DNA from 4 places in the Arthrobacter sp. YAF17 genome. Region 4 is predicted to be linked to each of the others. Evidence: riboswitches for the same ligand, from Rfam matches in the RefSeq annotation. Region 4 holds a riboswitch; each other region holds the start of a gene.

Region 1 (4,821 bases), on a different contig from region 4:
CCGCCGGGATCGGCCCGGTACTGCTGGTGCTCATGGCGAAGTACCGGGACCTGGAGCCCGAATCGGCCGCCGCACTGCACGCCGCCGCCACCGGGCTCGCGCCGCAGCTTCTCGCCGGCGGCTCGCCCGTCGCCGCATCCGTGGTCCTGTCCACCTGCAACCGATTCGAAATCTACTGCGAAGTCCCGTCCGAGGCGGGCCTGGCAGCCGCACGCACGGACGTCCTCGAGTCGGTCCATCTCGGCTCCGGGCTGCCCAAGAACCGCCTTTCGGGCCTCTTCGAGGAACTCCGGGGAACTGCGGCCGCGGAACACCTTTTCGCCGTTGCCGCGGGGCTGGATTCCGTCGTCGTGGGTGAACGCGAAGTCGCCGGCCAGGTCCGGCGCGCACTCTCGGACGCGCAGGCCGCCGGAACCACCAGCGGACGGCTGGGCAGGCTGTTCCAGGCCGCATCCCGCACCGCGAAGGACGTGGGGGCACAGACCGCACTCAGCAGCGCGAGCAGATCCATCGCTTCCGTTGCCCTGGACCTTGCCGCCGCCGTGGGCCCGCGGGACGGCACCAAACAGGCCGGGATCGCCGGCGCGTCGGCGGTTCTCTTCGGGACCGGCGCCTACGCCGGGTGCGTCGCGGAGCTGCTCCGGAACCGGAAATGTTCCGACATTTCGGTTTTCTCCCACTCCGGCCGCGCGAAGACCTTCGTGGCGGCCCGGGGCGGCACCGCCCTCTCCGCCGGCCAGCTGCCGGCAGCCGTTGCGGGGGTGGACCTCCTCATTGGCTGCAGCGGCTCGGGGGCCCGGCTCGACGCTGCCGCCCTCACCCGGTGGCGTGAGGGTGCGGCCCGTCCGCTGGCCATCATCGACCTCGCTCCCAGCCACGATTTCGACCCCCGCGTGGGCGGGCTGCCAGGCGTCGAACTCATCACGCTGGAATCGGTGCACCGCGCTGCTCCCCCGGCGGACGCCGCGGCGCTGCGCCGAGCCCGCGCCCTGGTCCGGCAGGCGGCACGCCACTTCGAGGAGGAGGAAGCCGGGCGCGCCGTGGATACCGCCGTCGTCGCGCTGCGCGAGCACCTACATCAGGTCCTCCACAGCGAAATGGAACGCGTCAGCAAACAGCATGGCCGGTCTGCCGCGGCTGACGACGTGAACCTCGCCCTCCGGCATCTGATCCGGCGCCTGCTCCATACCCCGACGGTCCGCGGCCGGGCGCTCGCCGCGCTTGGGCGCCAGGACGACTACGCCGCTGCCCTCGATGCCCTGTTCGGCCTCAGCATCTCCACCGGCAGCCAGCAGACCGCCCCGAGCCGGGACGCCGCCCGGCCAGTCCGGGAACACGCCGAAGAACCCGCCGAAACGGTCGCAGCGACGGCCAATCCGGTCTGCGGCGGCACCGCCCGCCCGGGCGCCGGATGCCCGGGAACCTGTTCAACTTTGCAGTTCCTGACGAGCCCCCGGACCGGCATCGCCGCAGCCAGCCGAGCGTGCTAGCGAGTGTGCTAGCGCCCGCGTAACAAACAGCTTCACAATCGGCCAGCACCTTTTCGCGCGGGCGGGGAATGTCCTAGGCTCGAAACAGGTCACGAGTGCCAGCGCTAAACCCCGGTTTGCTGGCCGGCAAMCCTCCATTCGCGGCGGGGTGCCCCGGGTGACGACCTGGCCGGTCCGGAACGGACCCGGCAAGCGCGGATCCCCGGTACGTGGGGTCCTTTTCAAGCGAGGTCCCATGACGACTGCCACCATTCCCGCCACCCCCGAACTCCGTGCCGTCGCCGGCCAAGCGCATCCCGATGTGCGGTTCGCCGTCGCCCGCCGTCCGCTGGCCGCGGTGACGGGCGCCGAGATCCAGGCGCCGCTGATCCAGGGCGGCAGCGTCCGCTACGCCAACCTGGACTACGGCGCCTCGGCGCCCGCGCTGTCGGTGGTCTCGGCCTACCTCAACGAAATCCTGCCGTTCTACGCCAGCGTCCACCGCGGCGCCGGCTATGCCTCCCAGATCAGCACCTCGGTCTACGAGAACTCCCGCACCATCGTCCGCGATTTCGTGGGCGGCCGTCCGGACGACGCCGTGATCTTCACCCGGAACACCACCGACTCCCTGAACCTGCTGGCCGGCTGCCTGCCCGTCGTCGACGGCGTGAACACCGGCGAGGTGCTCTACCTCGACATCGAACACCATGCCAACCTCCTGCCCTGGCAGCGGGTGCCGCACCGCAGCGTCATCGCCGCGCCCACCCTCGCCGCCACGCTGGAACTGCTCCACGGGGAACTCGCCCACGGCGGCGTCAGCCTGCTCGCCGTCACCGGCGCCTCCAACGTCACCGGCGAGATCCTGCCGATCCGGGCACTGGCCGCCCTGGCCCATGAATACGGCGCCCGGATCGTCGTCGACGCCGCCCAGCTGGCCCCGCACCGGCGGATCGACATCACCGCGGACGGCGTCGACTACCTCGCGTTCTCCGGGCACAAGCTCTACGCGCCCTTCGGCGCGGGCGTGCTGGTGGGCCGTCCCGACTGGCTAGACGCCGGCACGCCGCACCTGGCCGGCGGCGGAGCCGTGCAGGACGCCCGGATTGACACGGTCAGCTGGACCACCGGCCCCGCCCGGCATGAAGGCGGCTCTCCCAATGTCCTCGGCGCAGCCACCCTGGCCCGGGCCACCCAGGTCATCGCCGGCCTGGACGTTGACCAGTGGCACGCGCACGAAAACGCCATCCGGTCGTTCCTCGTTGAGGGCCTAGCGCGGATCGACGGCGTGACCGTCCACCAGATCTTCGCGGACAGTGCATCCTTCGACGTGCCGGCAGGCCACGAACCGGGGAACGGGGCCGGCACCGGCACCATCGGCGTCGTCAATTTCTCCGTGGAAGGCTACGACGCGGGCCTGGTGGCGGCGTATCTCTCGGCCGAACACGGCATCGGGCTGCGCGACGGCCGGTTCTGCGCACACCCCCTGCTCCGTCGGCTCGGGCTGCCCTCCGGCTCGCTGCGGGCCAGCTTCGGAGTCGGGTCCCGGCTGGAGGACGCCCAGCGTCTGCTCGCCGGTATCCAGGAGCTGCGCCAGACCGGCCTCGGCTGGGACTACGTGGTGGACGCGGGAAGGTGGGTTCCGTCCAACGACACCCGCAGCTACCCGCACTGGGCACCCAACACGCCCGGCACTGCCGGCGCGGCCCCCTGCACCCAGGACTGACCGGGCGGGGAACCAACCTGGCATCGCGGCCCTGCCGCGTGCGGTAAATTCGGAAGGTACCCATCCGGACCTGCCGAAGGAGATCGCACGTGGCACGCGGTGGCCCCAAACTGCACCGGGAACGGCGCCAGGAGCTCGGGCAGAGCTTCCAGGACGGCGGGGAGCACTACGAACGCGTGCGCCCGGGCTACCCCGACGATTCGGCCGACTGGCTGATTCCCGCCGGGGCGAAGGACGCCGCGGACGTGGGCGCCGGCACCGGGAAGTTCACGGCGCTGCTGGCCGGGCGCGGGCTGCACACGGTGGCTGTTGACCCGTCCGCCGACATGTTGGAGCAGCTGCGCAGGACGCTTCCGGGCGTCACCGCCGTCGAGGGTACCGCCGAGCACACGGGTCTGCCCTCCGGGGCTTTCGACGTCGTCACGGTCGCCCAGGCGTGGCACTGGTGCGATCCCGTCCTGGCCAGCACGGAGATCGCCAGGATCCTCCGCCCCCATGGTGTCCTGGGGCTCGTCTGGAACCAGCTGGACACGTCCGTTCCCTGGGTGCACCGGCTCTCGCGGATCATGCATGCCGGCGACGTCCACAAACCCCACTTCAGGCCCCCGCTGGGCCCGGAATTCGGGGGGCTGGAGAGCCACCTCACCCGCTGGGAAGATCCCGTGCGCACCGCCGACATCATGGAGCTGACCAAGTCCCGCAGCTACTACCTTGCGGCCAGCGAAGCGGTCCGCGCCAAGGTCCTGGGCAATCTCGAGTGGTACCTGCACGAACATCTGGGCCACGGCCCCGGCGAAATACTCCCCCTCCCCTACCTGACACAGAGCTGGCGGGCCGTCCGGGCCTGACCCGGCGGGCCCACGGTTCCACGCGCCGGCATTGCACCGAATCTGCACGCTGGCCTATGGTTTCGGTATGCCTAATAATTGTTTATAGGCAGCTACAAATTATGGGGCGGGCAACAGCGCGCCGCCACCGGCCGCGTCGTCGTGACGCACCTACCCAGGGGAGCCCGCCGTGCTGGAAGTAACAGGACACGAAGCGCCGGCGCCACAGGCACCCGCCCGGCGGAAAAAGGGCGGCCGCCGCGCCATGATCGGCCTTCTGGGCCCGGCGTTCGTCGCCTCGATCGCCTACGTGGATCCCGGCAACGTGGCGGCGAACCTCACAGCCGGCGCCCAGTACGGCTACCTCCTGGTCTGGGTTCTGGTGGCCGCCAACATCATGGCCGTGCTGGTCCAGTACCAGTCCGCCAAGCTCGGAATCGTCACCGGGAAGAGCCTGCCCGAGATCCTCGGTGAGCGGCTCAAGCCGGTCTGGCGCCGCGCGTTCTGGGTCCAGGCCGAGATCGTGGCCGCTGCCACCGACCTGGCCGAAGTGGTCGGCGGGGCGATCGCGCTCTACCTGCTCTTCGGGCTTCCCCTGCCCCTCGGCGCCGTAATCGTCGGCGGCGTCTCCATGCTCCTGCTGGCCGTCCAGGCCCGGAACCGGCAGCGGCCCTTCGAGTTCATCATCATCTTCCTGCTGGGCATCATCACGATCGGATTCCTGGCCGGCCTCTTCATCAGCCCGCCCGACCCGGCGGGCGTCGCGGCCGGCCTGATCCCGGGCTTCCAGGGTCCGGACACC
Region 2 (4,821 bases), on a different contig from region 4:
CGCGGGCGACCAGGCTGACCAGGGGACGTCCCTGAGGCGGATCCGCCAGGGCTGAGCGGGCCCGCCGCCGAGTGCGCATTTCGCGGCAATGTGTTCAGGAAACACTGCCGCGAAATGCCAACTCGCGGCGGAAACCTAGACCTGCTTGAGCGCCTGGCCCAAGTCGCGGACCAGGTCCTCGATGTCCTCGAGCCCCACGGAGAGGCGCACCACGCCGTCACTGAGGCCGATTGCCGCGCGGCCCTCCGGCCCCATGGCGCGGTGCGTCGTGGTGGCGGGATGGGTGATGAGGGACTTCGAATCGCCGAGGTTGTTGGAGATGTCGATGATCCGCAGCGCATCCAGCAGCGCGAAGGCGGCCTCCTTCGCCGAGCGCCCGGCGGACGGGGAGAGCTCAAAGGTCAGCACGGTGCCGCCGGCCTTCATCTGCCGGGCGGCCAGATCGTACTGCGGGTGCGACGGCAGCAGCGGGTACTTGACCCAGCTGACCGCGGGCTGCTCCTCAAGCCATTCCGCCAGCCGCAGCGCGGAAGCGGAGGAATGGTTCACCCGCAGGGCCATGGTCTCCAGCCCCTTGGTCAGCACCCACGCGTTGAACGCCGAAAGCGCCGGCCCGGTGTGGCGCATGAGCTGCTTGACCGGGCCGTCGATGAACTCCTTGGTACCCAGGATCGCGCCGCCGAGCACCCGGCCCTGGCCATCGATGTGCTTGGTGCCGGAGTAGACGATCACGTCCGCGCCCAGCTCCCCGCAGCGCTGCAGCAGGGGAGTGGCAAAGACATTGTCGACGACGACGGTCGCCCCGGCGGCGTGCGCCAGGTTGCTCACGGCGGCGATGTCCACGATTTCCTGCATCGGGTTCGACGGCGATTCGAAGAAGACCGCCGTCGTGGGTTCCGACAGTGCGGCGCGCCACTGCTCCAGGTCCGGGCCGTCCACGAAGACCGTCTCCACACCCCAGCGGGGAAGGATCTCGTTGAGGATCACGAAGCACGAGCCGAACAGCGAGCGGGCCGCGACCACCCGGTCGCCGGCGGCCAGCAGGGCGCCGAGGGCCGTGAAGACGGCGGACATTCCCGAGGCGGTGGCGAAGCAGGCCTCGGTGCCTTCGAGCAGCCGGAGCCGTTCCTGGAACGTGGCCACCGAGGGGTTGCCGTAGCGGGAGTAGACGAAGCGTTCGTCCTCGCCGGTGAACGCACGCTCGGCGGCGGCCGCGGATTCGTAGACGAAGCCGGAGTTCAGGAAGATCGGCTCGGACGTTTCCTGGAAGCCGGTGCGGTCGAGCCCGCCGCGGACGGCCTGGGTGTCGGCGCTCCAGCCGGCGGCATCGGGGTTGAAGGCCACTTAGTGCTTTCCGAGGTTGGTGGGCAGGCCGCGGTTCTTCCAGCCGTTGACGGTGCGCTCCCCGTAGCGGTCCGGTCCGCCTTCAAAGCCCTCGAGAACGTTGTAGGAGGTGAAGCCGGCCTCCGTCGCGGCGATCGCGGCGGCGATCGAGCGGGCGCCGGAACGGCACAGGAAGACCAGTTCGGTGCCCGGCTCTTCGGGGGCCTGCTGTTTCAGCTGTTCCACGAAGCGCGCGTTGGGGATGCCGCCGGTGAGGTTCCACTGGATGAACAGCGGATCGTTGTCGGTCTCGTTGGTGTCCGGGATGCCGATGTGGGCCCATTCGCCCTCGGTGCGCACGTCCACCAGGATGGCGCCGTCCTCCAGCTTGGCCCAGGCCTCCTGCGGGCTGAGGTCTCCGGCGTAGCTCACGCGTGGCCCTCGCCGTCGAACTCCAGGTCATCCACGGCATTGGCGACGGCGGCATCGGCGCTGGCGATCGCGGCCGGCAGCACCACGGCCTGGGCCACGATGACGCTGCCGCCGTTGGACGTGACGGCCGGGCCGCCGTGCAGCACATAGCCCTCGGCCAGGGCGGCCGAGACGCGCTCGCAGAAGGCGCGGTCATCGGGGCCGGTGAACAGGCGGTACGCCAGTCTCTCCCCGGCAGCGGGGACGGCGGGGGCCGGGGCTGGCACTGTACGGGGTGCTGTATCGGGGACAGCGGGGGCGGACGCGTCAGGCACGACGGATCTCCTTCTTTCACGCTTGCAGCTCGAATTGGTCGATATGCCGAGTATTCACCTGAGGCACCCCGCCGCGAAAGGGAGGGTTGCCGACCGGCCAGTCAGGGCTTGGCGCCGGTTCTCATTACTCACCAAAAACGTAACACCCGCGACGCCGGCCGGCACCGCCGCCGTCGTCATGTTAGGTAACGGAATCCGCCGGAGTGCGGGGACCCATCCGGCGGTTCCGGGGGGATAATGACGGGAGGTGAAGTCCCTTTACGCCGGATGAAATCAGGTGGCCGTGAACGCCTCGGATGCCCCTACAGTCGGTCCCATGCTGCATTTTGGGTGGTTTGTGGGCCACGGCTTCGGCGTCCAGGGCTGGGGAACCCCCGGCTACGGGATCGGCTATGACTGGAAGAAGCCGGCGCTGTACCAGGACGCGGTCCGGGCCTTTGAACGTTCCTGCCTGGACCTTTTCATCATCGAGGATTCCCTCACCGTCCCGGACACCTACAGCGGCAGCGCGGAAGTTTCCCTGGCGCAGGCGTCCTTCGCGCCGAAACACGATCCGCTGGCCCTCGTGCCGTACCTGTTCTCCGCCACGAGGCACCTGGGCATCGTGCCCACGATCAGCGCCTCCTTCTACCCGCCGTTCACGGCGGCGAGGCTGCTGGCCACCCTGCAGCACTTCTCGCACGAACAGCTGGGCTGGAACGTGGTGACCTCCGGCAGCGACCTCGCTGCCCAGAACTACGGCCTGGACCAGCAGATCGAACACGACCGGCGCTATGAGAAGGCCGAGGAATTCGTGGATGTGGTCCGCCGGCTGTGGCGCAGCTGGGAACCGGACGCGATCCGGGAGGACGCAGGCGGGGGCATTTTTGCGGACCACACCAAAGTCCACCCGATCCACCACGACGGCGAGTTCTTCAAGGTCCGCGGGCCGCTGAACACGGCACCATTGCCGGAGGAACCCGTGCTGGTGCAGGCAGGGGCCTCCCCGCGGGGCAAGGCCTTCGCCGGGGGCAACGCCGACGTCGCGATTGCGCTCGCCCGGGGAGCGGACGGGATGAAGGCCTACCGGGACTCCATCCGGGCGGAGGCCGCCGCCGCCGGCCGGAACCCGGATGACGTCAAGGTGCTGTTTGTCCTCAAGCCCACGGTGGTCGGCTCGCGGGCGGAGGCGGAGGAGCTGCGGGCCCGGCGCCGGGACCTGACGCAGCGGGACATCGACAGCCAGCTCAACTCCATCTCCTACCTCTCCGTCATCGACTTCAAGCAGTTCGACCTCGACGCCCCGCTGCCGGAGCTGCACACCAACAGCAACCAGGGCACCCTCGACCACTTCACCAAGGCCGCGCCGCCGGGTTCCACGCTGCGCCAGCTCCTCCAGGCCCGCAGCGGCGGCGCGGGGGACAGCATCATCGGCACGGCCGAGGAGATCGCGGACTACCTCGAAGAGACCGGGGCGCAGGTGGGCGGCGACGGGTTCCTCTTCTCCGGGTTCGTGGACCCCGCGACGGTCCACGGCGTCCTGGACCGGCTGACCCCCGTGCTCCGCCGCCGGGGGCTGATACGGACCAGCTACGGCGACGGCGGCCTCCGCCGGAACCTGCGGGACTTCTAGCGCCATGACCGACCAGCCGGCCGCCGCAGCGTCCTTCCTCATCGGCACGGCCCGGCTGCACGCCCGGGAGGTCGCCGCGGCGGCCGCCGACCCCTCCGTGCGGGTGGTCCTGAGCGAACAGGCCCTCGAAGTGCTGGGCCGCTCCCGGGAAGTGGTCCAGCGGGCCATTGAGTCCGGGCACAAGGTCTACGGCCTCAACACGCTGCTGGGGTCCGGCCGCGACACGGCAGTGGCCGAGGAATCAATCCTCGCCTACCAGATCCAGGTGGTCCGCTACCACGACAGCGGCGTCGGCGGGCTGCTGGACGCCGCCGAAGCCCGCGCCACGGTCCTTGCCAGGCTGATCGGCTTCAGCCGCGGAGGCTCGGGGGTGCGCCCGGAGACGGCGCGTTTCTACGCCCGGCTGCTCAACCGCGGTGTGCTTCCCGCGATCCCGCGCGACGGCTCCGTGGGATCCTCGGACCTGACCCAGCTCGCCGCCGTCGCCGCCGTCGCCATCGGGGAGGGACAAGTCCTCTCTCCGGACGGGCCGCCCGTCCCCGGCGGGGAGGCGCTCGCCGCCGCCGGGCTGGAGCCCCTGGCCCTGGCACCGGGGGAAGCACTGGCCCTGGTCAGCGCCAACTCCTACTCGATCGGCGTGGGCGCGCTCCTGCTGGGACGGCTCCTGCGCCTGGCGGACCTGGCCGACACCGCGCTGGCGCTCTCGCTGGAAGCGACCGCACGGTACGACGGCGGCGGGAACCTCAGCCCCTTCTCCGCGGCCGTGCAGGCGGCCAAGGCCGTCGACGGCCAGGCTGTCTCCGCCGGCAATGTCCGCCGGCTGGTCCGCGGCGGCTGGCTGGAGCAGGACGGCCGGGACGCCTCAGTGCAGGATGCCCTGTCCTTCCGGGCCGCACCGCAGACCCACGGCGCCTTCCGCTGGCAGCTCGGCGCCCTCGAGGAAGCCCTCGAAGTGGAGCTCAACGGACAGGGCGACAACCCGCTGACCGACCTGGCCTCGGGCCGGATGGTGTCCGGCGGGAACTTCCAGCCTATGCAGCTGGCCCTGGCCTTCGAAGCCCTCCGGCTGGGCCTGGCGCACCTGGGGATCAGCAGCGAACGCCGGATCGCCAAGCTCTATCCGCCGCAGCGCCGGATCCG
Region 3 (4,821 bases), on a different contig from region 4:
CCGCCACCGGCGGGCGGCAAGGCCACCTCAGCGACAGGGTCCGTTCGTAGTAGCTCGATGCTCACAAGGTTCTCCGTTCTGTCTCAGGCAGTCAGTGCTCTTGGCGAGCCGTGGGCACTGCTCTTGAGGATGCGGGGATCCAGCAGCGGATACAGCAGGTCGACGATCAGGTTCACTGCAACGAACGCCGACGCCGTCAGCAGGACCAGGCCCTGGACCAGCGGGACATCCTGGACGGTGACGGCCTGAAGGACCACCGAGCCGAGGCCGGAGCGGGCGAACACGGTCTCCGTGATCACGGAACCGGCGAGCAGGGTTCCCACCGTGATACCGGCAATGGTCATTGCCGGACCCGCCGCATTCTTCAGGACGTGGCGGTAGAAGATCCATGCGGGGGACGCGCCCTTGGCCCGCAGCACGTCGACAAACGGTTGCTCATAGACTTTCGTGATGCTCTTGAGCAGTACCTGCGCGATCGGGGCGGAAACGTGCAGGGCCAGGACAAGGACGGGAACTGCCAGCGACGCAAAGGAACCGTCCGGGAACAGGGACATCACGCCGAGCTGGATGGACAGCAGCTGCAGCAGCACGAGCCCGAGCCAGAACACCGGAACCGCTGCGAACAGCGGCGGGAGATTGGTGATGAATCGCTTCAGCGCCGCCGACCGGCTCAACGTGGCCGAGGCCACGAGGGCCACCGCGAGGACGACGGCCAACACGAAGGCGCTGGAGGCCAGCGCCAGGGTGGACCCGGCCACCGCGCCGATGCGGGTCGCCACCGACTGCCCGGAGGCCAGGGAGTACCCGACGTCCCCACCCAGCAGCTGCCCAAGCTGGCCGAAATACTGCACCAGCAGCGGCTGGTCGTAGCCGTATTGGGCTTTCATGGCATCAATCGTTGCCTGGTCCGCCGCAGCGTCCGCCGAGAGGAAGATCGTGACCGGATCGCTGGGCAGCAGCTGGACTGCCAGGAAGACGAGCGTGTACGCCAGCCAGATGACAAGCAGCGCCTGCCCGAGGCGCCGCGCAAAGTAGAGGCCCATGATGGCCTACTTGCCGGTCTTCCAGGCACCCTGGAAAATCGGCGCGGTACCGGAGGTGAAGTCGACATGCGCCTTCGCGTTGGCGCCGTAAACCTGGACTTCGTCCCAGAGCACAAGAGCCAACGCCTGGTCCACAACCAGCGCGCGCTGTTCGTCGGCGACGAGCTGCTTGTGCGCTGCGGGGCTGGTGGCGGCGTGTTCCTTAGCGAAGAGTTCATTGAGCTGCTGGTCCGCATTCAACGTCTGCGTGTTGGTGACCGGGCCGAAGACTGGCCCCAGGCCGCCGTAGGCAAACTGCCGGGTTCCAAAGAATTCCACGTTGGGATCCTTCATGGCAGTCGCCAGGAAGGCGTTGTCCGCCGCGCGGTTGACCAGCTTCACGCCGATCTTGCGCCACTGCTGCTCGATCAGTTCGAAAGCGGGTTTGATGACCACTGAGTTGTTCGACGACGTGACGGTGACCTCAAGCTTCTGGCCGTCTTTGGCGCGGATGCCGTCGGAGCCGACCGCCCAGCCGGCCTCCTCCAGCAGGCTCTTCGACTTCTCCGGGTTGTAGGCCAGGTCCGCGGAGAGATCAGTAAAGTCAGGCGCTTCACGGTTCAGGACGGAGCCGGCCAGTTCGTAGCTGTCGGACAGCACCGTGTCCTTCAGCGTCGGCCGGTCGATGCCCAGCTGCAATGCCTGGCGGACCTTCGCGTCCGCAAGTTTGCCGCTGCCGATCCGCACCGCCGCCATGTTGGCCGTCAGGTCAATGCCCTTGGCCGGCAGGACCTGGTTGCCGCTCCCGGCAAGGGCAGTTTCGTCGGCCGGCTGCAGGCCGCGGACCAGGTCAACCTGGCCGGTCTGCACGGCGCCCGCACGGTGCGCCACTTCCGGCAGGTACTTCACGACGACCTTGTCCAGATAGGCGGCACCCTGGTTGGCGGCGCCTTCCGGTGCCCAGGCGTAGTCGGAACGCTTAGCCAGGACGATTTCCTCGTCGGCCTTCTCTGATTCGAAGGTGAAGGGACCCGAACCAGAGATTTTCGCGATGGCCGACTGGCCGGCGTTGTCCAGGGTCAGGGTCTTCGGCGAGACGAGTCCGGCGGTGACGGAGGACGTGGCGCGCAGGAAGTTGGCGTCTGGGGAGGACAGCGTGACCTCCACCTGATCCTCGCCGATGACCCGGGAGGACTGGTAAGTGGAGAAATCAACGTTCGGCTGGATCTTCGCACTCTCGATGCCCTTCCCCAGTGCGTCGAAGTTGGCCTGGACCGCCTTGGCGTCCAGCGGTGTTCCATCGCTGAAGGTCACTCCCGGGCGGATCGTGAAGGTGAACTTGGTCTGATCCTCGCTCGCGGTGAACTTGCTCGCGATCCAGGGGACGAGCTCGCCCTTCTTGGCATCGAAGTAAGTCAGCCGGTCCAAGACGCTGTTCAGGACGTTCGCCTTTTCGTAGAAGCGCGCCGCCTGGGTCTGGAAGTTGTTGATCGGGGTGACCTCGGCGAAGACGAAGGTTCCGCCCTGCACCGGGGTTCCGTCCTGGACCTGCGAGGCCGCGGTGCCGGCCGGGTTGGCGCCGCAGGCGCTCAGGGCCAGGGCCGCCGCCCCCATCAGGGTCAGCAAACGCAGGGGGCGGCGTCTGGCCTTCGCGTTGGTCGTTGCCGTGCGTGATTCATTGGTACCCATCGGGGATCCTCTCGGTCATGACCGAGGAACTCCAGAATCGCAGGCCCCACACACGCCGGCCGCCGCAGGGCGCAGGGTGGTGGAACCTGGGATCGTGGCAATATCCATCGGTCCTGGCATTAGCACCGTGCCCGAAGGTGGTTGCTACGGCGTCATCGAGCCAGGTCTCTCAGCCGATCTGGATGGTTAGTAATTCGTAAAGAAGGTCGTTTCTCGTTGCCGCGACCGTTTCCGGTGGAGGCAACACCTACTTTCCTGCAGAATCTTCGATTTCCCAATAATTACGACACGTTTTGCAACAAATGATCACAAAGGCCCGGTTTCCGCGTCCGGGCGTCTCACGGCGGGCGTTACATCTTGGCGAGTTTCGCCCGCACCATCATGAAGATGCCGTAGCAGATCAGGCCCACGCCGACGGCGGCCAGCATGTACACGCCGAAGGGCTGGTCGCGGAGGGCTTTCAACCCGCCGTCGACCCCGGTTGACTCCTCGGGGTGCGCCTTCACGGTGGCGATAATGACGAGCAGCCCCACGAGGAGCAGGGCGATGCCTTTGGCCGCATAGCCCACGACTCCCAGGACCGTCACCGCAGTCCGCGCCCGTTGCGAGGCCGGGAGGCGGAGGTGTTCGGCGAACGACTGGCGGAAGCCCCGGATGGCGTACACGATCCCGGTGATCGCCACGGCTGCGCCGATGGCGAGCAGGAGGGCGTAGCCGCCGGGGGCTTTCAGCACGGACGCAGTGAGGTCGCTCGTGGAGCTGCTTTGGTCAGAACCGGCGCCGTTGGCGAACGAGAACAGAGTGATGGCGAGCCCGGCATAGACGACGGCCTGGAGCGCGGCTTTGAGCTTCTTTGCCAGCTTCTTCTTGGCCGGCAGGTGCTCGAAGTCGAAAATGGCGTCACTGGTCTGCCAGATGGCGAGGGCCACGCACGCCGCGAACGACGTCCACAGCAACAGCGGGCCGGCCGGCTGGCTGGCGAGCTGCTGAACGGCTCCGCTGACATCGGCCTTTCCTTCCCCGCCCATGGCGAGCCGGATCGCGACCACGCCGATGAGGAGGTGCAGGATGCCGCTCACAGCGAAACCGGCACGGGCCACGACCTCCAGCGCACGGGAGTTGGTGATCTCTTCCGCCGTGTCCGCGGCGGTTTTCATTTCTTTTTTGATGGCGGATTCCTCAACTGGCTCGGTGGTTCTGCCGGGCTTCTGGTCCGCCCGGTTCTTGCTTCTTCCGCAATCGTGCCACGGGGAGCCGCCGGGGAACAGCACCCGGGAATCCGGATACTGAGTGGCGACAGCAGAGGGTTCGGACACGGCCGGCGGGCCGCCTCGACCCGAGCTACCGGCGCCGGTAGCTGAGGTCGAAGATCAGCCGGCCCGCCTCGTGCGCCTTGTTCTCGAAACTCGTCAGGATCCGGCCGTCGAACCGCGGCGCCCAGCCGCCGGTCTCGTCGGTGCCCTCGTTCGGGCCGGTGTGTTCGGTGCTCACTGGGGCGCGGCCCTCCTTGACGGGGGCGCCGCCCACGAGGGATTCGACGCCGGATTCCCACACCTTGGTGAGGGGGCTCTCCGGGCCGCTGCGCTCGCCGTCGTGCAGGTTCTCGAAGTCGGGGGAGCCGGCCAGGACCTCCCGCACGTGCACGGCGTAGTTGGACCAGTCCGTCGCGATGCGCCAGAGGCCGCCGGGCTTGAGGGCCCGCGAGGCCAGTTCGGCGAACGCCGGCTGGATGAGGCGCCGCTTGTGGTGCCGGGACTTGTGCCAAGGGTCCGGGAAGAACACCCACAGCTCCGTCACGGAACCGGCCGGCAGCATGGTGGCGAGCACCTCGGGGGCGTTCGCCTCCACGACGCGGACGTTGCTCAGGCCGCGGCTGTTGATCTTGATGAGGGTGTTCGCCAGCCCCGGGGTGTAGACCTCAACGGCAAGGAAGTCCGTGTCCGGGTTCTCCTCGGCCGCGTGGCAGACGGCGTCGCCGAGCCCGGAACCGATCTCCACGATCAGTGGCGCCTTGCGGCCGAACTCGGCTTCGGCGTCGAAGACGTAGTCCGGGTGCACGGACGTGTTGGCGATGTGGCGGGGGACCTCGACGGCCCACCGGTCGGAATGC
Region 4 (4,821 bases):
CCCGCCGTCGGCGAGGGCCTCGCCCACGAGGGTGCGCGAGCGCACAGCGGCGTCCTGCCAGCGGGTGCGGAGCTCGCCGGCGGAGTTCCCGGCGGCCGAGGCAAATTCCCAGGGCGGTTGCCGGTCCTTCCTCCGGCGCCAGTCCGGGCCCGACGTCGTTCTGCCGGACCGGCGCGGCCCGTCCGGCAGAGTGCCGAAGTACGCCTAGCCGAAGAAGTTCTGCCGAAGCTGGGTGCTGAGCTGGCCGATCTCGGTCAGGAAACCGTCGTGTCCGATCGGCGCCTCGATGGTGTGGACGGCCACGTCCCCCGGCAGGGCGGCGGCGAGCGCCCGGGACTGGGCCGGGAAGTACAGCCGGTCCGAGTCGACGGCTGCCACCAGGAATTCCGCCGTGGCCGGGGCCAGGGCCTCCGTGAGGGCGCCGCGGCCGCGGCTGATGTCATGGCTCATGAGCGCTTCGGTGATGGCGATGTAGCTGTTCGCATCGAAGCGGCGGACCAGCTTGTTGCCCTGGTGGTCGAGGTAGCTCTCCACCTGGTAGCGGCCGCGGCCGGCCAGCGAGCCTGCTTCCAGCGGGGCCTCTTGTTCCTGGGCATTCCGGCCGAACCGTCCATCCAGCTCCGCGGCCGAGCGGTAGGTGATGTGGGCGATCCGCCGGGCCAGTGCCAGGCCTGCTTCCGGCTGCTGACCGCCGTAGTAGTCCCCGCCGTTGAAGTTGGGGTCCTGCCTGATGGCCAGGGTCTGGGCCTGGGCGAAGGCAATCTGTTCGGCGGTGCTGCTGGCGCCCACCGAAAACACGCCGCAGCGCCGGACCCGGTCCGGGTAGCTGACGGCCCACTCGAGTGCCCGCGCCCCGCCCAGTGAACCGCCCAGCACGGCGTACCAGCTGCGGATGCCCAGGGCGTCCGCCAGCCTGGCTTCGGCCGCCGTCGTGTCCCGCAGGGTGACCAGCGGGAAGCGGGACCCCCAGGGCCGGCCGTCCGGCGCCGGCGTCGAGGGTCCCGTCGAGCCGTAGCAGCCGCCAAGGATGTTGATAGAGACGACGAAGTACTTGTCCGTGTCCACGGGGGCGCCGGGTCCGGCAAGCTGCTCCCACCACCCCGGTTCCTCGCCGGCACCCCGCGTGACGTGGGTGTCCCCCGTCAGGGCGTGTTCGATCAGCACCGCATTGGAGCCGTCCGGATTGAGGGTTCCCCAGGTCTCATAGCCAAGGGTGACATCCGGCAGCCGGGCGCCGGATTCGAGGTCCAGGTCGCCAATCCGGAGGTACCGGACCGTTCCATCCAGGGCTGCATCACCCGGAACCGGGGCCTGGACGTGGGCGGTCGTGTTTACGGGTGCACCCTGGCGGGTGACGGCAATCGTCATGTGAGGACCTAACTTCGCGCTTGCCCACCGTCAGCTGACCGGCAGGCCAGGTCTTCACCCGGGGCACCCCGCCGCGAAAGGAGGGTTGCCGGCCAGCAAGCCGGGGCTGTCGCTGGCACTCATGACCTGCACTGAGCTTACGAAATGCGGCGGCGTTGTGGCGAAGATTGTGACGCCCGTGTGACAGCCACATGCGTCAGCACCGCAGTTTCCCCACTTTTGAAGGCCGTGGGCGGCGGGTCGCCCCGGAGTGTCGGCGACTCCCGGCCTCATGCCCGCAAAGGTGGGGAAACTCGGCGTTGACCTCGCTTAGGCGTCCTTGGCCGCCCGGAAGCCGGCTTCGAGGTCCGCGAGGATGTCGTCGATGTGCTCCAGGCCCACGGACAGGCGCACCAGACCGGGGTTGACGCCGGCAACGGCCTGCTGCTCCGGGGAGAGCTGGCTGTGCGTGGTCGACGCCGGGTGGATGACCAGCGAGCGCACGTCACCGATGTTCGCGACGTGCGAGTGCAGCTCCAGGGCGTCGACGAACCGCTTGCCGGCCTCCGCTCCCCCGGCGATGTTGAAGGCCACGACGGCGCCGGTCCCCCTGGGCCCGTACTTGCGGCCGCGCTCGTACCAGGGGCTCGACGGCAGCCCGGCATAGGCGACCGATTCGACGTCGTCCCTGGCCTCGAGCCATTCGGCGACAGCGGTGGCGTTGGCGACGTGCCGCTCCACGCGCAGGCTCAGGGTCTCGATGCCCTGGGCGATGAGGAAGGCGTTGAACGGGGATACCGCCGAGCCGAGGTCGCGCAGCAGCTGGACGCGTGCCTTGAGGATGTAGGAGAGGTTGGCGCCGAGGGCGCCGTCCTTGCCGAGGTCCCGGGCGTAGACCAGGCCGTTGTAGGTGGGGTCAGGGGTGTTGAATCCCGGGTACCGCTCCGGATCCGCGCCGAAGTCGAAGTTGCCGGAGTCCACGATCACGCCGGCGATCGCGGCGCCGTGGCCGCCGAGGTACTTGGTGGCGGAGTGGACCACGATGTCCGCGCCCCATTCGATCGGCCGGATGAGGTACGGCGTGGAAAGGGTGTTGTCCACGATCAGCGGCACCCCGGCCTCATGGGCCACCTGCGAGATGCCCTCGATGTCCAGGACGTCCTGGCGCGGGTTGGAGACCACTTCGCCGAAGAACAGCTTGGTGTTGGGCTGCACGGCGTCGCGCCACTGGGCCAGGTTGTCCGGGTCCTCCACAAACGTTACGAAGATACCGAACTTCTTCAGGGTGTGCGCCAGGAGGTTGTAGGTGCCGCCGTAGAGGCTGGGGCTGGCCACCACATGGTCTCCGGCCTCGGCGATGTTCAGGATCGCGAAAGTCTCCGCGGCCTGCCCGGAGCTCAGCAAGAGCGCCGCGAGCCCGCCTTCCAGGCTGGCCACGCGCTGTTCCACGGCGTCCTGGGTGGGGTTGCCGATCCGGGTGTAGATGGGAGCCAGTTCGGCGAGGGCGAACCGGTTGGCGGCGCTTTCAGCGCTGGGGAAGACGAACGACGTCGTCTGGTAGATCGGAAGCGACCGGGCACCGGTGGCGCTGTCCGGCTCCTGGCCGGCGTGGATCTGGCGGGTTTCGAAGGACCAGGCGTTGGACATCGGAGACTCCTTTGGGGACTGGGCACAGACTGCCCGGAGCTCCTTGGCCCGGGTCAACTCTGGCGCCGCGCTTGCCTTCCGGCGGGCGCCGGACGGCCAGGTCTTCACCCGGGGCACCCCACCGCGATACGAGGGTTGCCGGCCAGCAAGCCGGGGCTGTGCGCTGGCACTCATGACCTGACCCCAGTCTAGGAACGGGTTCCGGGCTCTGGATAGCTTTGTGACGAAGATGAAGCCGGGCGGCCGGCTGGCCCGGCCGGGCCCCCTGGTTCCGCGCAATGACGCGGAAAAGAGCACTTCGGGGGCACCCCGAAAATGACATCCCATCTCGGTTAGGCGAGCCTAAGCTGAGAGCCGCATCACAAAGTGCCAAGATGAGGTCATGCGCATGGATCACGTCTCTTACGCCTGTGAACAAGATGGCCTCGCTGCCACCACCGAACGAATTGCGTCTGCCCTCGGCGTCGAAGCCGTGAAGGGCGGAGTACACCCCCGATTCGGGACCCGCAACATGATCATCCCGCTCGCGGGACACAAGTACCTGGAGGTCGTGGAGGTCCTGAACCACCCGGCCTCCGACAAGGCCCCCTTCGGCCAGGCCGTCCGTGCCCGCTCCGAAGCAGGCGGCGGCTGGATGGGCTGGTGCGTCGAGGTTGACGACCTGGCCCCGTTCGAGGAGCGGCTCGGCCGCGCCGCCGTCAACGGCAACCGCAAGTTCCCGGACGGCCGCGAACTGGTCTGGAAGCAGATCGGCATCCTCGGGCTCATCGCCGATCCCCAGGTCCCGTACATGCTCAGGTGGGAAGGCGACCCGGAACTCCACCCGTCGAAGGCCTACGAGAGCCAGGTCAAGATGTCCGCCCTCACGATTGCCGGCTCCGCCGAGCGCGTCACCGAATGGCTGGGTGTTCCGGTGGAAAAGCCGCTGGAAGACGTGGCCGTGAACTGGATCGCTCCCCGCGGAACCCCCGGCATCCTGTCCGTCACGTTCGAGACGGCCTCCGGAGCCGTCACGATCTGACGTTTCACCGCCCCACACTTCGGCCGCCATCAGCGGGTGCCAATGACGTCACCCACCGATGACGGCCGAAATACTTTAACGCCAATACAGAAACGGCGCACCGGCGGCCCGGCCGGCTCTGAAAGGCGACGCGGGGTCACTTCGCGCCCGTCCAGTGCCTCCGGATGGGCTCGAAGTGACTCCGCGTTGCTTTGTGTTGGTGCGCACTCAGCCCAGGCCGATGGCCTTGCCAAAGAGGCTGAAGCCGACGAATGCCACGATGTCCAGGACGGCGTGGGCGATCACGAGCGGCATCAGCCGGCGGGTTTTGGTGTAGACCACGGCGAAGATGACGCCCATGATGGCATTGCCGATGAACGGGCCGAACCCCTGGTACAGGTGGTAGCTGCCCCGCAGCATGGCGCTGGCGAAGATGGCCGCAGGCACGGACCAGCCGAGCTTCCCGAGCCGGTCCAGCAGGTAGCCCACCACGATCACTTCCTCCACGATCCCGTGCCGGATCGCGGAGAGGACCAGCACCGGCACCGTCCACCAGTAGGCGTCCAGCGCGCTGGGAATGATCGCCGTCGTGATGCCGAGCGCGCGGCCGGCGGCGTAGAGGCCCAGCGACGGGATGCCGATCAGCGCCGCCAGGCCGAAGCCCTGCAGCAGGTCCCTGCCGGGCCGGTTGAAGTTGAGGCCCAGTCTCTGGAAGGCCGTGATGCCGTGGCCGGACGGCCGGTTTTCCGTCAGGAAATAGATCACGAGGACCACGGGGACCAGGGCGAAGATGATGTCCAGCAGCTGGTAGGTGAGGTCGAAGTACT

The links. Region 4 has a riboswitch for S-adenosylmethionine ahead of metX (homoserine O-acetyltransferase MetX). Riboswitches for the same ligand answer to the same signal wherever they lie in the genome.
Region 1: linked by a shared signal. The riboswitch ahead of AB4Y67_RS04595 (aminotransferase class V-fold PLP-dependent enzyme) and the one ahead of metX (homoserine O-acetyltransferase MetX) in region 4 are both predicted to bind S-adenosylmethionine.
Region 2: linked by a shared signal. The riboswitch ahead of AB4Y67_RS13085 (DUF1737 domain-containing protein) and the one ahead of metX (homoserine O-acetyltransferase MetX) in region 4 are both predicted to bind S-adenosylmethionine.
Region 3: linked by a shared signal. The riboswitch ahead of AB4Y67_RS12800 (ABC transporter substrate-binding protein) and the one ahead of metX (homoserine O-acetyltransferase MetX) in region 4 are both predicted to bind S-adenosylmethionine.

The regions. Positions count from the first base shown of each region.
Region 1 is NZ_JBFRDB010000003.1:127,022-131,842, reverse strand. It holds gene AB4Y67_RS04600 (glutamyl-tRNA reductase) at 33-1,490, shown strand; SAM riboswitch class IV at 1,578-1,691, shown strand; gene AB4Y67_RS04595 (aminotransferase class V-fold PLP-dependent enzyme) at 1,726-3,192, shown strand; gene AB4Y67_RS04590 (class I SAM-dependent methyltransferase) at 3,282-4,040, shown strand; gene AB4Y67_RS04585 (Nramp family divalent metal transporter) at 4,210-4,821, shown strand, end outside.
Region 2 is NZ_JBFRDB010000014.1:125,334-130,154, reverse strand. It holds gene AB4Y67_RS13100 (glutamate--cysteine ligase) at 1-55, shown strand, start outside; gene AB4Y67_RS13095 (O-succinylhomoserine sulfhydrylase) at 136-1,344, opposite strand; gene AB4Y67_RS13090 (rhodanese-like domain-containing protein) at 1,345-1,755, opposite strand; gene AB4Y67_RS13085 (DUF1737 domain-containing protein) at 1,752-2,021, opposite strand; SAM riboswitch class IV at 2,083-2,198, opposite strand; gene AB4Y67_RS13080 (NtaA/DmoA family FMN-dependent monooxygenase) at 2,386-3,681, shown strand; gene AB4Y67_RS13075 (aromatic amino acid ammonia-lyase) at 3,686-4,821, shown strand, end outside.
Region 3 is NZ_JBFRDB010000014.1:57,645-62,465, reverse strand. It holds gene AB4Y67_RS12810 (ABC transporter permease) at 1-65, opposite strand, end outside; gene AB4Y67_RS12805 (ABC transporter permease) at 84-1,043, opposite strand; gene AB4Y67_RS12800 (ABC transporter substrate-binding protein) at 1,050-2,711, opposite strand; SAM riboswitch class I at 2,813-2,900, opposite strand; gene AB4Y67_RS12795 (DUF1206 domain-containing protein) at 3,062-3,868, opposite strand; gene trmB (tRNA (guanosine(46)-N7)-methyltransferase TrmB) at 4,053-4,821, opposite strand, start outside.
Region 4 is NZ_JBFRDB010000009.1:212,540-217,360, forward strand. It holds gene AB4Y67_RS09785 (mycothiol transferase) at 1-189, opposite strand, end outside; gene metX (homoserine O-acetyltransferase MetX) at 205-1,368, opposite strand; SAM riboswitch class IV at 1,380-1,495, opposite strand; gene AB4Y67_RS09795 (bifunctional o-acetylhomoserine/o-acetylserine sulfhydrylase) at 1,678-3,051, opposite strand; SAM riboswitch class IV at 3,057-3,172, opposite strand; gene AB4Y67_RS09800 (VOC family protein) at 3,377-4,015, shown strand; gene AB4Y67_RS09805 (CPBP family intramembrane glutamic endopeptidase) at 4,223-4,821, opposite strand, start outside.